One region of the Saccharobesus litoralis genome, then DNA from elsewhere that is predicted to be linked to it. Evidence: predicted binding sites of a transcription regulator. Region 1 holds the regulator's gene; each other region holds the start of a gene.

The links. Region 1 encodes FNR, which switches genes on or off when oxygen is low (the NO sensors DNR and NnrR bind a similar motif). Its sites were predicted from a motif close to TTGATCTAGATCAA; they were not measured.
Region 2: C2869_RS21255 (cytochrome b562) is a predicted target of FNR. The motif match lies at 1,525-1,538, and genes of this name have one in related genera.
Region 3: C2869_RS09215 (GbsR/MarR family transcriptional regulator) is a predicted target of FNR. The motif match lies at 1,236-1,249, and genes of this name have one in related genera.
Region 4: C2869_RS08485 (OmpW/AlkL family protein) is a predicted target of FNR. The motif match lies at 1,669-1,682, and genes of this name have one in related genera.

Annotation. Positions count from the first base shown of each region.
Region 1 covers NZ_CP026604.1:3,679,028-3,682,226, reverse strand. The annotation lists gene C2869_RS13175 (heavy metal translocating P-type ATPase) at 1-635, shown strand, start outside; gene ccoS (cbb3-type cytochrome oxidase assembly protein CcoS) at 632-880, shown strand; gene C2869_RS13165 (sulfite exporter TauE/SafE family protein) at 886-1,533, shown strand; gene fnr (fumarate/nitrate reduction transcriptional regulator Fnr) at 1,582-2,313, shown strand; gene uspE (universal stress protein UspE) at 2,506-3,199, shown strand, end outside.
Region 2 covers NZ_CP026604.1:5,544,195-5,547,393, reverse strand. The annotation lists gene C2869_RS21260 (DNA polymerase II) at 1-1,464, shown strand, start outside; gene C2869_RS21255 (cytochrome b562) at 1,673-2,053, shown strand; gene C2869_RS21250 (efflux RND transporter permease subunit) at 2,237-3,199, opposite strand, start outside.
Region 3 covers NZ_CP026604.1:2,605,320-2,608,518, reverse strand. The annotation lists gene C2869_RS09220 (cytochrome ubiquinol oxidase subunit I) at 1-288, opposite strand, end outside; gene C2869_RS09215 (GbsR/MarR family transcriptional regulator) at 647-1,186, opposite strand; gene C2869_RS09210 (tautomerase family protein) at 1,640-1,843, opposite strand; gene C2869_RS09205 (pyridoxamine 5'-phosphate oxidase family protein) at 1,860-2,777, opposite strand; gene C2869_RS09200 (glutathione S-transferase family protein) at 2,908-3,199, opposite strand, start outside.
Region 4 covers NZ_CP026604.1:2,432,791-2,435,989, forward strand. The annotation lists gene hemF (oxygen-dependent coproporphyrinogen oxidase) at 1-102, shown strand, start outside; gene C2869_RS08480 (substrate-binding domain-containing protein) at 345-1,511, opposite strand; gene C2869_RS08485 (OmpW/AlkL family protein) at 1,742-2,518, shown strand; gene C2869_RS08490 (magnesium transporter CorA family protein) at 2,760-3,199, shown strand, end outside.

The DNA.
Region 1 (3,199 bases):
GTAACTTAATTAAAGTGGGATCTAAAGATTACTTCTCACTCGATAACAATCACCCTTGGTGTGATGCAAGATTATTGGTCAGTGTTAACGAGCAACTCATTGCGGCTATCTATTTGGCTGATCCACTGCGAGAAGACGCATTATCCATGGCCAAAGATCTACCTTGCCAAAAGTTAATTTTAAGTGGTGATACAAAAACGTCAGTGGCATCTGCGGCCAATCACCTACAATGTGACTATTTTGCTGAATTAAAACCAATAGACAAAGTGAGTCAATTACATCAAATTCAGCAACAAAACAAATTAGTGGGTATGGTTGGCGACGGTATAAATGACGCTTTGGTGCTATCTGCTGCCGACATCAGCATTGCAGTGGCCAACGCCACCGATCTAAGTAAACAAAAATCAGATATTATTTTAATGAGTCACCAGCTTAACAAAATTAACTGGATATTTACGGTATCAAACAAGCTTAACACTATTATCAAGCAAAACTTATGCTGGGCATTAGGCTATAATTCGCTAGTATTGCCATTAGCTTGTATGAACATACTATCACCTTACGTTGCAGTATTTGGTATGTCATTAAGTTCACTACTGGTTGTTATCAACTCGACTCGGCTTTTAAAATTATGAACGTAGTTTACGTACTCATCCCCCTTGCTATTGTTATTGTATTAATTGCTATAGGTGTGTTTTTTTGGGCGGTTAAATCCGAACAATTTGATGACCTAGACAGACAAGCCTATAACATTCTTTTTGATGATGAAAATAAGCCAAATAAGCCCGCAACCGCCAATGATGTAGTCGATGGCTCGGTTAAAGAACAAACACCAACGGATCACCAAAAATCGTCCAAGCAAGAAAGTGATTTGTCATAAGCAGTATGCTAACTGAACTCATCAGCGCATTTACCATTGGTTTTTTGGCATCATCACATTGCCTTGCCATGTGTGGCGGGATCAGCGCAGCTATTGGCCATGATAAAAATTGTGTTGCCATCGCCGCTTATCATTTAGGCAGAATAACCACCTATACGTTAATTGGCGCATTGGTAGGTTTGGCTAGCCAAACCTTGCTAAGTGAGATTAAGCCCGCTCTAATTGTGGTCAAAGTGCTAGCAGGTAGCTTAATTATATTAATGGGCTTATACGTTGCTCGCCTTAGTTTACTCATTAACTACTTTGAAAAACTATTCACGCCGCTTTGGCAACTAATTCAACCCCATGCAGCTAAAACCTTAAAGCAAAAATCCATTAGCCAACGCTTTGTGGCCGGTGCGCTTTGGGGTTGGCTGCCTTGTGGATTAGTCTACTCAACTGTCGCATGGGCCATGAGCAGCACTAGCCTTTACCAAGGCGCATTAATCATGCTTTGCTTTGGAATTGGTACATTACCTTCAATGCTAACAACCTCCTTTATGTCTCAGCAGGTTGTGCAATTATTAAAACATAATCAGGTAAAGTTAGTGGCTGGACTATCTTTATGCGCTTATGGAATATACACAATATTCGTAGGGGTATTGCAACTTTAGGATATTGTCGTAGACTGTACGATTAATAAGGTCGCTAAGGTTATCTCAATGGAAAATTCAGGATTTTCATGTGCAGTTAGTTGTAATAACTGCAGTATCAGCTCTCTTTGTTTACCCGTGTCTTTAAATAAAACAGATATGGATAAGCTTGATGAAATCATTCATCGCAAGCGCCCATTCCAAAAAGCGGAAAAACTATTTGAAGCCGGTAAACCATTCAAATCTTTGTATGCCGTGCGTTCTGGCTCGTTTAAATCTTATACTATTTCGAGCCAAGGTGATGAACAAATAACCGCCTTTCATTTACCCGGTGATATTATTGGCTTTGATGCCATCCATAATAAAATTCACCCTAGTTTTGCTGTCTCATTAGAAACCTCATTAGTGTGTGAGATCCCGTTTGACACACTTGATAACTTATCAGCTAATATGCCGCAACTGCGCCAGCAAGTGATGAAATTAATGAGTAATGAAATCACCTCAGATCAAGAGCTGGTGTTATTATTAAACCGCAAAACCGCCGAGCAAAAATTGGCAGCGTTTATCAGTAGCTTATCCTATCGATTTGAGCAACGCGGATTTTCACCAAACGAATTCCGGTTAACCATGACCCGCGCTGATATTGGTAACTTCTTAGGTTTAACTGTCGAAACTATCAGCCGCTTACTCAGCCGCTATCAAAAAGAAAATTTAATTAGCGTTAACGGAAAATTTATCAGTATTGTCGACCATAAAGGCTTAGATGAATTATCAGGCAGCCGTAACAACATACTCTGCTAATTTTGCAAAACAAATTGAATTGATAAAAAGCCAGGTTTGACCTGGCTTTTTGTTTTTAGCCTTCGCTGACCACCAATATCTTAACGTTGATTAACCAAAACGCCTGTTTGCTCTGTATCAACTAAATTCCCGCTGTTTTGCCAATATTGAACTAAAATTATTGTTAAGCACTCACAAAGCGGGATCCCTACCATGGAAAAATTTAATCGAATTTTAGCCGTCATTGACCCAACTCAAACAGAACAGAAAGCATTAAATCGAGCGATAGAGTTGGCCTCCAAAACAGGGGCAAGTGTCACGGCCATAATGACCATATTCGACTTTTCATATGAAATGACGACTATGTTGTCTAGCGAAGAGCGCCAATTAATGCAAAGCGCTGTTATCGATGACCGCAGTAATTGGCTAGAAGGTATTTTAGATAAAAAAGCGGATCAAGCAAGCCAACTACATGCAAGAGTGTTGTGGCATAACCGACCTTATCAAGCCATATTAGAGACGGTTTTAAAAGATAATTATGATCTGGTTATTAAAGCGACTCACGAACATGATGTACTAAAATCAGTCATTTTCACTCCTACTGACTGGCACTTGTTACGTAAATGTCCAGTCCCACTGTTGTTAGTTAAAGAACATGCTTGGCCTGAAAACAGTAAAATAATAGCGGCGGTCAATGTTAGTAGCGATGAAGCTGAACACAGGTCACTCAATAAAAAAATTATAGAACAAGCCAAATCGGCCGCTCGCGTTTTGCATTCAGATGCCATACTCGTCAATTGCTACCCTGGTACGCCTGTCAGCTTAGCGGTTGAAATCCCTGAGTTTGATCCATCGAGTTATATCGAATCGATACGACAACACCATCTTGATGCTATGCAAACCTACG
Region 2 (3,199 bases), 1.9 Mb from region 1:
GTCGCGCAGGCTTTGTTAGGGCGCGGTAAAAAAATTGAAGATGTCAGTAATCGTGGCGAGCATATTACGCATGATTTTCTCCATAACAAACTTAAACTGGCCGAATATAATCTTGAAGATTGCCAATTAGTCTCTGATATTTTTGAGCATACTCAAATCCTCGACTTTCTTATATTACGTAGCCAACTAACAGGGTTAGAGTTGGATAGGATCGGCGGCTCGGTTGCGGCATTTACTAATGTTTATTTACCCAAACTGCATCGCGCAGGTTATATAGCACCCAATTTACCTAAAGGTGGCGGTTTAGCTAGCCCTGGCGGTTATGTAATGAATTCGCTTCCTGGCTTGTATAAAAATGTATTAGTGCTCGACTTTAAAAGCCTATACCCGTCAATTATTCGCACGTTTAAGATTGATCCTATGGGCTTAATTGAAGGCTTATTGACGCCAGAACAAGCCATAGAGGGGTTTAAAGGCGGGTATTTTTCGCGCGATAAACACTTTTTACCTGATATTATTTCAGAGCTATGGCGCCAGCGTGATCAAGCTAAGCGTGATAAAGATGCGCCTCGCTCGCAAGCCATTAAAATTTTAATGAATAGTTTTTATGGGGTGCTTGGCTCGGGAGGTTGTCGTTTTTACGATACGCGTTTAGCGAGCTCAATCACTATGCGTGGCCATCAAATTATGCAGCAAACGGCTAAATGGATTGAAGCGCAAGGCTACAAGGTGATTTACGGCGATACCGACTCAACCTTTGTTTGGTTGGAAGGTGATATTAGCCCGTCACAAGCGGCTGATATTGGCAATTCGTTAGCTGATATGATCAACCAAAACTGGCAACAAACTTTACGCGACGATTTTGCGCTGGATTGTTACCTAGAGCTAGAATTTGAAACTCACTTTCAGCGTTTTTTAATGCCGACTATTCGTGGCTCGGAAGCGGGCAGTAAAAAACGTTATGCTGGCACGGTTAATAAAAACGGTAAAATACAAACCGTATTCAAAGGGCTAGAAACCGTTCGTAGTGATTGGACAGAGCTAGCTAAAGAATTTCAAACCACCTTGTATGAAAAAGTGTTTAACGACGAAGATGTGCAAGATTATGTGCAAAAGGTGGTCACGCAAACCTTGAATGGCGAGCGCGATCAACAACTCGTTTATCGTAAGCGTTTACGGCAAAAGCTGAGTGATTATGTGAAAAACGTGCCGCCGCATGTTAAAGCCGCGCGGATTGCCGATGATGAAAATACCAAACGTCATTTACCCCTGCAGTACGACAAAAAAGCCTGGGTTAAATACGTGCTGACAACGCAAGGTGCCCAGCCGATCAATTATCAAACGGCTAATTTTGATTACCAGCATTATATCGACAAACAGCTTAAACCCATCGCCGATGGTATTTTACCTTTTGTTGGTCAGTCGTTTGAACGAATCATTGATCGGCAGTTAAGCTTGTTTTAGTCGAAATTTATTTCGACAATAGCAACTGAGCTGCTACAGGCTTGGTTTCCAGCGGCGACCTTGTCTAAGAACAACATACTCACAATTGAAAAGACCACATTAGAGCTTGTTATTCCTATCGCCATTTTATTATTAGCCACAGCTTAGCGACTTGGGTATATTCACCACATATAATCACTACAATGCGTAATCAATTATTGAGTTTAAGATGTCTCACTTTTTAAAAATCGGTATAGCCGCAATCACTTTATTGGCGTTATCAGCTTGTACTCGAACCACACCGTTACAAGATGCAATGCAAGACATGGCACAAGGACTAAAAACGCTAGCAAGAGCCAAGCAGGAAAACGAGCGTGAGCAAGGCTTGGCTCAGTTTAAACTGGCGTTAACAATGGCCAAAACCATGCAAGTTAAGCCAGAAGATCAAGCGGATTATGATAAAGGCTTAGTCGAAATTGGTGACACGCTGGCCGAACTCGAAGCGGCTATTCAAACCGGTGACCGCAAGGTTATTGGCGAAGTGGTTAAAAAAATTAAGAAAATCAAAGACAGCTACCACGAAAAAATTATTGACGAGCCACAGCGTTAATTAGCTGATCGCAACTTGTTCACCGGCTCAAAATTAAAGACCAGAACCATTGTAAGGCCGAATTTATTTCGGCTAGCACAAGGTTATAAACTCAACCATTCAAAACTTTGAGTTAAAGCACGAGCGGTGTAAAGCTTATGCTCTACAACCGCTAGATTGGCTTATGCAATGAACAACTCGTATCTACAAAACTTTGGGCTTGATTAGGTTATATAAAACCGGCACCAATAATAACGAAGCTAGTGGTGCTAAAATCATACCGCCTAGCATGGGTGCCGCTATGCGCTGCATCACTTCGTAACCGACTTCTTGGCCAATAAACATAGGGTACAAACTTAATAACAAGGTGGCGACAGTCATCACTTTAGGGCGGATACGCTGCAGAGCACCTTGCATAATGAGCGCCTTACTGTCTCCGCTATTAAGGCTTGAGTCGCTATTTAGTAGGGGGGAAGTATCTGGATTTTTTCTTGCTTGATTTAAGTACAGCAACATTACCAAAGCGAACTCGGCCGCGACACCCGCTAAGGCTATCATGCCAATGATAACCGCTAAACTGATGGCAAACTCCATCCAATAAATAAACCAAAGGCTGCCAGTTAACGCAAAAGGCAAAACACTTAACACAATCCAACTCTGTTTATGACTTTGCAACGCTAAGTACAGCAACATATAAATAAGTAAGAGCACGACAGGCACTATCCACAATAACTTTTGGGTAACCGCTTGTTGCTGCTGATAATCGCCTAACCAAGTCACAAAATAGCGTGCAGGTAAGTCTACTTGTTTAAGCAAAGGCGTAGCTTGTTGAATATAGTCTTGCGCGTTGTGCTGCGTACTAATAAACAAGGTGGCGGTTTTTAAGCCATTTTCGCTTTTAACTAAGCTTGCGCCCTGAGTAAAATTCAGTGAGGCGAGTGTATCTAATGTGACTTGCGCACCACTTGGTGTATCAATTAACAAACTAGCGATGGCTTCGGGCGTTTGTCGATAAGCTTTAGCCAAGCGTAATTTAATCGCAAAACGTTCTTCTGCTTTGAACATTTGCTCAAAAGTTTGCCCGCCTATGGCTTGGTTTATCCAAACATGTAGGTCACTCACTGTCATGCCGTATTCGCGTAACGCTTGTGGCTTTAGCTCGATATT
Region 3 (3,199 bases), 1.1 Mb from region 1:
TATATTACCCACGGTTTCCATAAACCCAGGCCAGTTAGTACCAAACTGAAACGACATGGTAATGCCAGATACCACACCAAGGGCAAACGTTAGGGCGAAGATCTTGACCCAAAAGCGATAGGCGCGCATCCAAACCTGATCGCCACTCAGATCAAACCTTAATTTGAAATAGAATAAGAACCAACACAAGGCGATGGTGATAGTGGGAAATAAAATATGAAAACTAATATTAGCCGCAAATTGAATGCGAGATAACATTAAGGTGTCGGGTAGAAACGTATCAAGCATGATCGTTCTCCATGTCAGATTTAAGAAACCTTTTGTTTGTATTGCGGCTTACCAATGTTAGACGTGTTAGCAAGCGGCAATACAATGCGCTATTAGCCTATAACTGCGCCATGCAACAAGGCATTGGTTGAATCTTTTGTAGGTCGGTCTTTAGGCCGATGGGTACGCTAGTTACATTGGTGTAAATATTGGTCAGCGGGTTCTTAGTTCCCGATAAATCTTAAGTACCTGCAATGGCGTTGCAAGCATACAAGATTTTGTTCCCGACAAATCTTAAGTACCTGCATCCATGCAGGCAAATGCTCGCCTACAAACAAGCATAGTGAGCCAATTAACATAACAACTATAAATAAGTGGTTTATTTAATTAGCTTGTCTTTAAATTCAATCACCTTGGCAACCCCTGAGCCTAACTTCATTAAGGTATCGAGTTTTTCTGGGCTCATTCCTTGTAGCTCACTAGCCCAAGTTGTTAGAGATTCTAATAACTCGTGGATCTCGTGCATCTTACCTTGCGCGTACGCTTCTTGTTCATTGGCAGGCTTATCCAACAAGTTATCTCGTAATAAAGATAATGTTGGATCGACCTCACGCTTACGGCGTTCTTCAAACACACGCAATGCCATTTCAAAGATAGAGCCAGCCGGCGCATAGTATTCTTTACGATCTTTGGGTTTGTGGGTTACTTGGATCAAACGCCAAGACTGTAATTCTTTAATTCCCATACTGACATTACCGCGTGAAATATTAAGTAATTCACTGATCTGCACTGCATGCAAGGCCTGTTCGCTAATCAACAGCAAACCATACATTTGGCCAACTGTGCGGTTAAAGCCCCAACGACTGCCCATTTCTCCGCAGTGCATAACAAAAGATTCTAGTTTCGGTGTCAGTATCATGTTTAAAGATTCTAAACTTTCAATATTTTCTGAAAGTTTAGAATCTTTATTAATTTAGATCAAGAAAAACTCGCCGAAAGTTTGATCATTTAACGAGAAAAAAGAATTAAGTCAGGATTTACGCGAGATTGGGATGTGTTAAAAACCTTTCATGTGCATACGTATGTTGTTAACGCATACGTATGCTACATGGTTATTTATTAACCACGGGAGATTATAATGTTTTACACACTGTTAGCGGTTTTCTCTATTTGAATACTTGTGTAAGCCGCTTAGGTCGAATGAAATGCTGCACACACACTTTATGCGCGTACCAAACAAAATGAGTTTGTTTGCAAAAGCCTTGTTGCCTGAGAGGCCTTTTAAAAAAGCTAGATCCTGCTACGATGCCCTGTAGTGATTTATTCTTTTAAAAGTTTGGTAACAAGTTGCGCTTTTTTATTGGCATGAACACTAACCGTAAGCTTTACGACGCTCAGTCACTAACCGCCCCGCAATACCCCAATTATCAGTATCAACTTCGTCAATGATCACAAAAATTGTTGATGGGTCTTTATCTAATACTTGCTGCACTAGATTGGTCGCCCCAGCCACCAATTCAGCTTTTTGTTCTGGAGTTACACCTTCATTGGTAACTTTAATATTGATATAGGGCATGCTGCTTCCTGTTAAATTACGACCGAGAAAATCGAAATGGCAAAGCGTTATATAGCCAATAACCTTGGCTGGGTTGAAAATGCCATAAACGTTCGGCTGCTGGATATTGTTCTGGTTGTGGCGTTTGCCAGTTAACCCAAGCTTTACCAGTCATACTCAATAGATGGCCATTCTCAAAGTCGACAAATAGTAAACCGGCTTTACCATTGCTTTCTATATTACCTAAAGTACTGAACATATGATTGCCAGCATAATCGGGAATAGTCAGTAAGCCAGAATCAGCAACCTCAACAAAGCCGGGTTCACCACCTCGATGTGAAACATCAGCGCCATTACTAGCGAGATCTAATTGCTGCTCATCAACAAAATAGCTGGCCACAAAAAAGGTATCTGCTTGGCGAATTAAGGCTTTGCTGGCTTTATCCAGTTGCTTAATAGCTTGTTTACGAATAGGTTGACGTTCAGTGGTAGGTATCCAACTTAGCTCTCTTAGCTGAATATATTTAGGACAATTACCAAAGCTTTGTATGACACTGAATGCCCACTGCCAACCACTATCACGCTGCAATTCCGCTACTAAACGGTTGCGGCGTTTGGTATGCAGCTCTATGCCTAACATGCCAACCCGCTGACCAACATCCAAATATTGCAGCTCATCACCTGCAATTGCGGAAGCTTCAATATCAAGGTGCTTATTATCAGGTGCGAATATAAACTGACCGTTTTTTTGTCCTGTCAGCATAGATGCCCAAGGTCGGCCTCTAACATCAACATGCCCTAACAAGATAAACGGCAACTGTTGATAGAAATCACTATGTTGCTGTGGCATAAAATCACGAATAACTCGCGAACCTATATCTTGCATTTGTTGCTCAATACCAAAGGCCTGATGGATCTTGCGCTCGCCGGCATGAAAGGCGTGTTTAGTGCTCATGGGGGACCTTTTTGTAACAAACCTTGTAAGCATAAATGCTCACCTACAACGGGTTTTACACCTGCAAACAGCTCGCTATACAAAGCGTAAAATACCAGCAGAAATAAATTCTGCCCTACCCCAAATAACCTTAAGCAGCCAAACCTACAGCTGATTTTTGCATTGGTACAAACCCCGGTAGTGCTTCAAAGCGAGCTAACCAAGCTCGAATATTGGCGTAATCTTGCAACGACACGTCGCCCTCAGGTGCGTGTGCGATATAGGTATAGTTAGCCACATCAGCGATCGTCGGTTTATCACCAACTAGCCAATCTTTACCTTCAAGATAAGCCTCCAACTCTGTTAATACTGCATGCGCCATAGTGATAGCTTGCTGATGATCCATTTTGGCACCAAACAATGTACATAAACGCGCAGCGGCT
Region 4 (3,199 bases), 1.2 Mb from region 1:
GCTCGCTGGCAATATAACTACCAGCCTGAAGCGGATAGTGCGGAAGCCAAGTTAAACGAATACTTAAAACCCATCGACTGGACTAATAAATTAGAACTGTAATGGTTATAGTCTTCTCTCTCAGGTCTTATGGTTCATTGTCTGCGCTTACTCACCCCAATCACATAATAGAGCATATGCTCATGGGGGTTCGAAGCTTGACGGCTTCCCCTAAAACCTGATCGCTTTGACTATATTAGTCTTCTCGCTTAGGTTTTATGGTTATACGAGCAATCTCGCGCCACTGTGTTTATGCCGAACAAAAATGCTTATTCAGTACAGAACGGTGGCCGCGAGGTTTAATATTAAGGGTTAACGCCAACACCGGCTTGCCGAATAAAATGCTCGGCGCTAAATAAATAGCGTTTTAAATTGGGGTTATAACGTTTAGCAAATGAGCGCAGACGACCTTCCTGCCATTCTGGTTGTTTAATGAATTGGCCTAAGCTATAAAGCGAACTTCTATCTAGTTTACTTAATTTGGTTTTAATCAACACGCCGCTATCTTGTTTAAAATCACGGCCACTTAAGTAGTCTGTCATTAATATTAATGCCCAGCCTGCCAACATAAAGTCACCACCTAAACTGAATTCCAGATTACCAAACTCGATTAAGTCGACAACATCATTTGACCAGCCGATTGCGCCCACTAGCGCGTGTTCACCAGCAATAAAATTATTGTAGCCCAAGCTGGTAACGGTTGCGCGGGCTATATCGGCGTCGGCAACCCAAAAAAGCTCCGCAGAGTTCTTTTGTAGCGCTTGATTCATCAGGCCATAGGCTGATTCCGGCGACCAATCAGAATTGATGGTTTGCACTAAATTGACTTGCTGACTGTACTTTAACGCTCTGCGTAACCCAGCTTCGCGTTGTTGGGCAATAGGACTGTATTGTTCACCACTAATTGCCATTAGATTAAAGCGGCATTCGGCTGGCTTGCATCCTGTGTGTTTAGCTGCATGATTGATTAGTTGTTTGGCCGCGACAAAGCCAGCGTATACATCGTCGATGGTGATATGACCTAACCATAATGGATAAGCTTGGCGTGGGGAGCTGACTTGATTGTCAAGCTGGCTCAAATTACTCTTGATAGACAACAGAGGAATTTGGCGCTTTTCGAGCGCTTGTAATAAGGCATTCTCATTTTGCTGGGGTAAGGTACTAATTACATAGTCGAACTTAACTTGGCTGGTGTCGAGCGTTTTACTGATGTGCTCAACTTCTCTTAAATGAGCGCGAACTTTAGGTGAAATATACTCGACGACGAGTTCTATATTGAAGCTTAATGCTACCGCTTGGGCAAAACCCACTTGTCTCTGCCAATAAGCATTTTTTTCGTCTGCATTAACAAACAACAAGGCACGCGCTTCCGGTTGAGCTTGGGCTGATGTTTGGGCTAGCAAGCTAGGCGCAAGCAAGCCGCTTACTAGATAAATACAATAGCTTAATAAAATGCGGGTAATTCGTTTCATAGCAACGCTTTTCTTCAGGTACAACTTTTTCCTGATAGTCATCTTGCCGACGATATCAATAGGTGCTCAGTTAATCAGTATAGCGGTATTGTCTTGTAGGTATAAACTGATCTCGATCAAATGTCTGATTTATCTTAAGTTTTGTGAACTAAGCAACTTGTTCTAAATCAATAATTTTTTATGGCTGGTGATTATTCTAATAACAGTTTTGAATATTAAAGGTAACTGTTATGAAAAAATCACTTGTTTGTTTGGCCTTATTGGCTGGAGTTGGTAGTCAATCGGCAATAGCTTATGAAGCTGGTGATATCATAGTGCGTGCGGGGGTGACTAGTGTACAGCCAGCTGATAATGATGCCATTATTTATGCTGCAAATAGTACAGTGCATTTATCGCAGGCTAGCCCAGCGTTAACAACCAGTGTCGATAGTAATTCGCAGCTTGGGCTTAATTTCGCTTATATGTTGACAGAAAATTGGGCGATTGAGTTACTTGCTGCCACCCCTTTTCAGCATGATATTAAAGTTAAATCTGGGGCTACCGAGCTTAAATTGGGTGAAACTAAGCATCTTCCTCCTACACTTAGTGCAATATACTTTTTTAAAAATCTAACCCCTAGCGTTACGCCTTATGTTGGGGTAGGTATCAACTATACGGTGTTCTTTGAAGATAATTTCGCGGCTAATATGCAAGATGACTCGATACAAGTTGGTGGCTTAAATAACACGGCAATTGCTGATTTGGCCAGTACTTTGGGGTTACCCGCGGGGACTCAGTCCGTTGGATTACGCGCTAAAGACTTGAAGCTGGACAACTCTTGGGGACTAGCGGCTCAAGTTGGTCTTGATGTTGCTGTGAATGATGATTGGCATATTAATGCGTCTGCGCGTTATATCGATATTAATACTACGGCGCATTTTAAAGCCACAGCATTAGAAGTTGCAGGCCAAGCGGATGTTGCAGTCGATCCTATGGTTTATACCTTATCCGTGGGGTATACATTCTAATATAGTCTTCTCACTCAGATTTTATGGTTCATTGTCAGCGCTTACTCGCCCCAATCACATAATAGAGCATATGCTCATGGGGTCTCGAAGCTTGACGGCTTCCCCTAAAACCTGATTGCTTTGACTATACACTGTAAGATAATATTGCGCGTCGAGCCACAATCGACTTATTGACAATAACGTGGGCTTTTCCCATTATGCCTAGCTAATTTTTATCTTAAACTGGATAAGGAAGCAAAACGTGTTGCCACGTAAATGGGATGTTGATAGTCGAATTTTGGCTCGATTGGGCAAAAGCGTTGGTAAACAACGTGTCATTTCTGAAAATGGTCAGCACTTGCTGATTTTACACGCCTTACCTGATAAGTCTGATAAACAACGAGAAGGCGTGTTTTTTTGGTGTAATGCCGCAGGAGAGTGGCAGTCGACATTGCGTGGTAGAGGGCTTGCACCTTTAATGGAGCATATCGCTAGCTTTGCGCAAAAGGAAGTGGAATTAGAAAAGACCTACCAGCAAGCTCAATCAGCTAAAACTTACTTTCAGTTAGTTGAGCAAATTGCGCCTGTGTTACGCGCGGTGAAAAATATGTGTTCCACATTACAATCAGCCCGCGAACAAATTGGTGACGAGTTAATTGATTTTCGCAATCAAGCAGAAGAGTTACAGCGCACATTTGAATT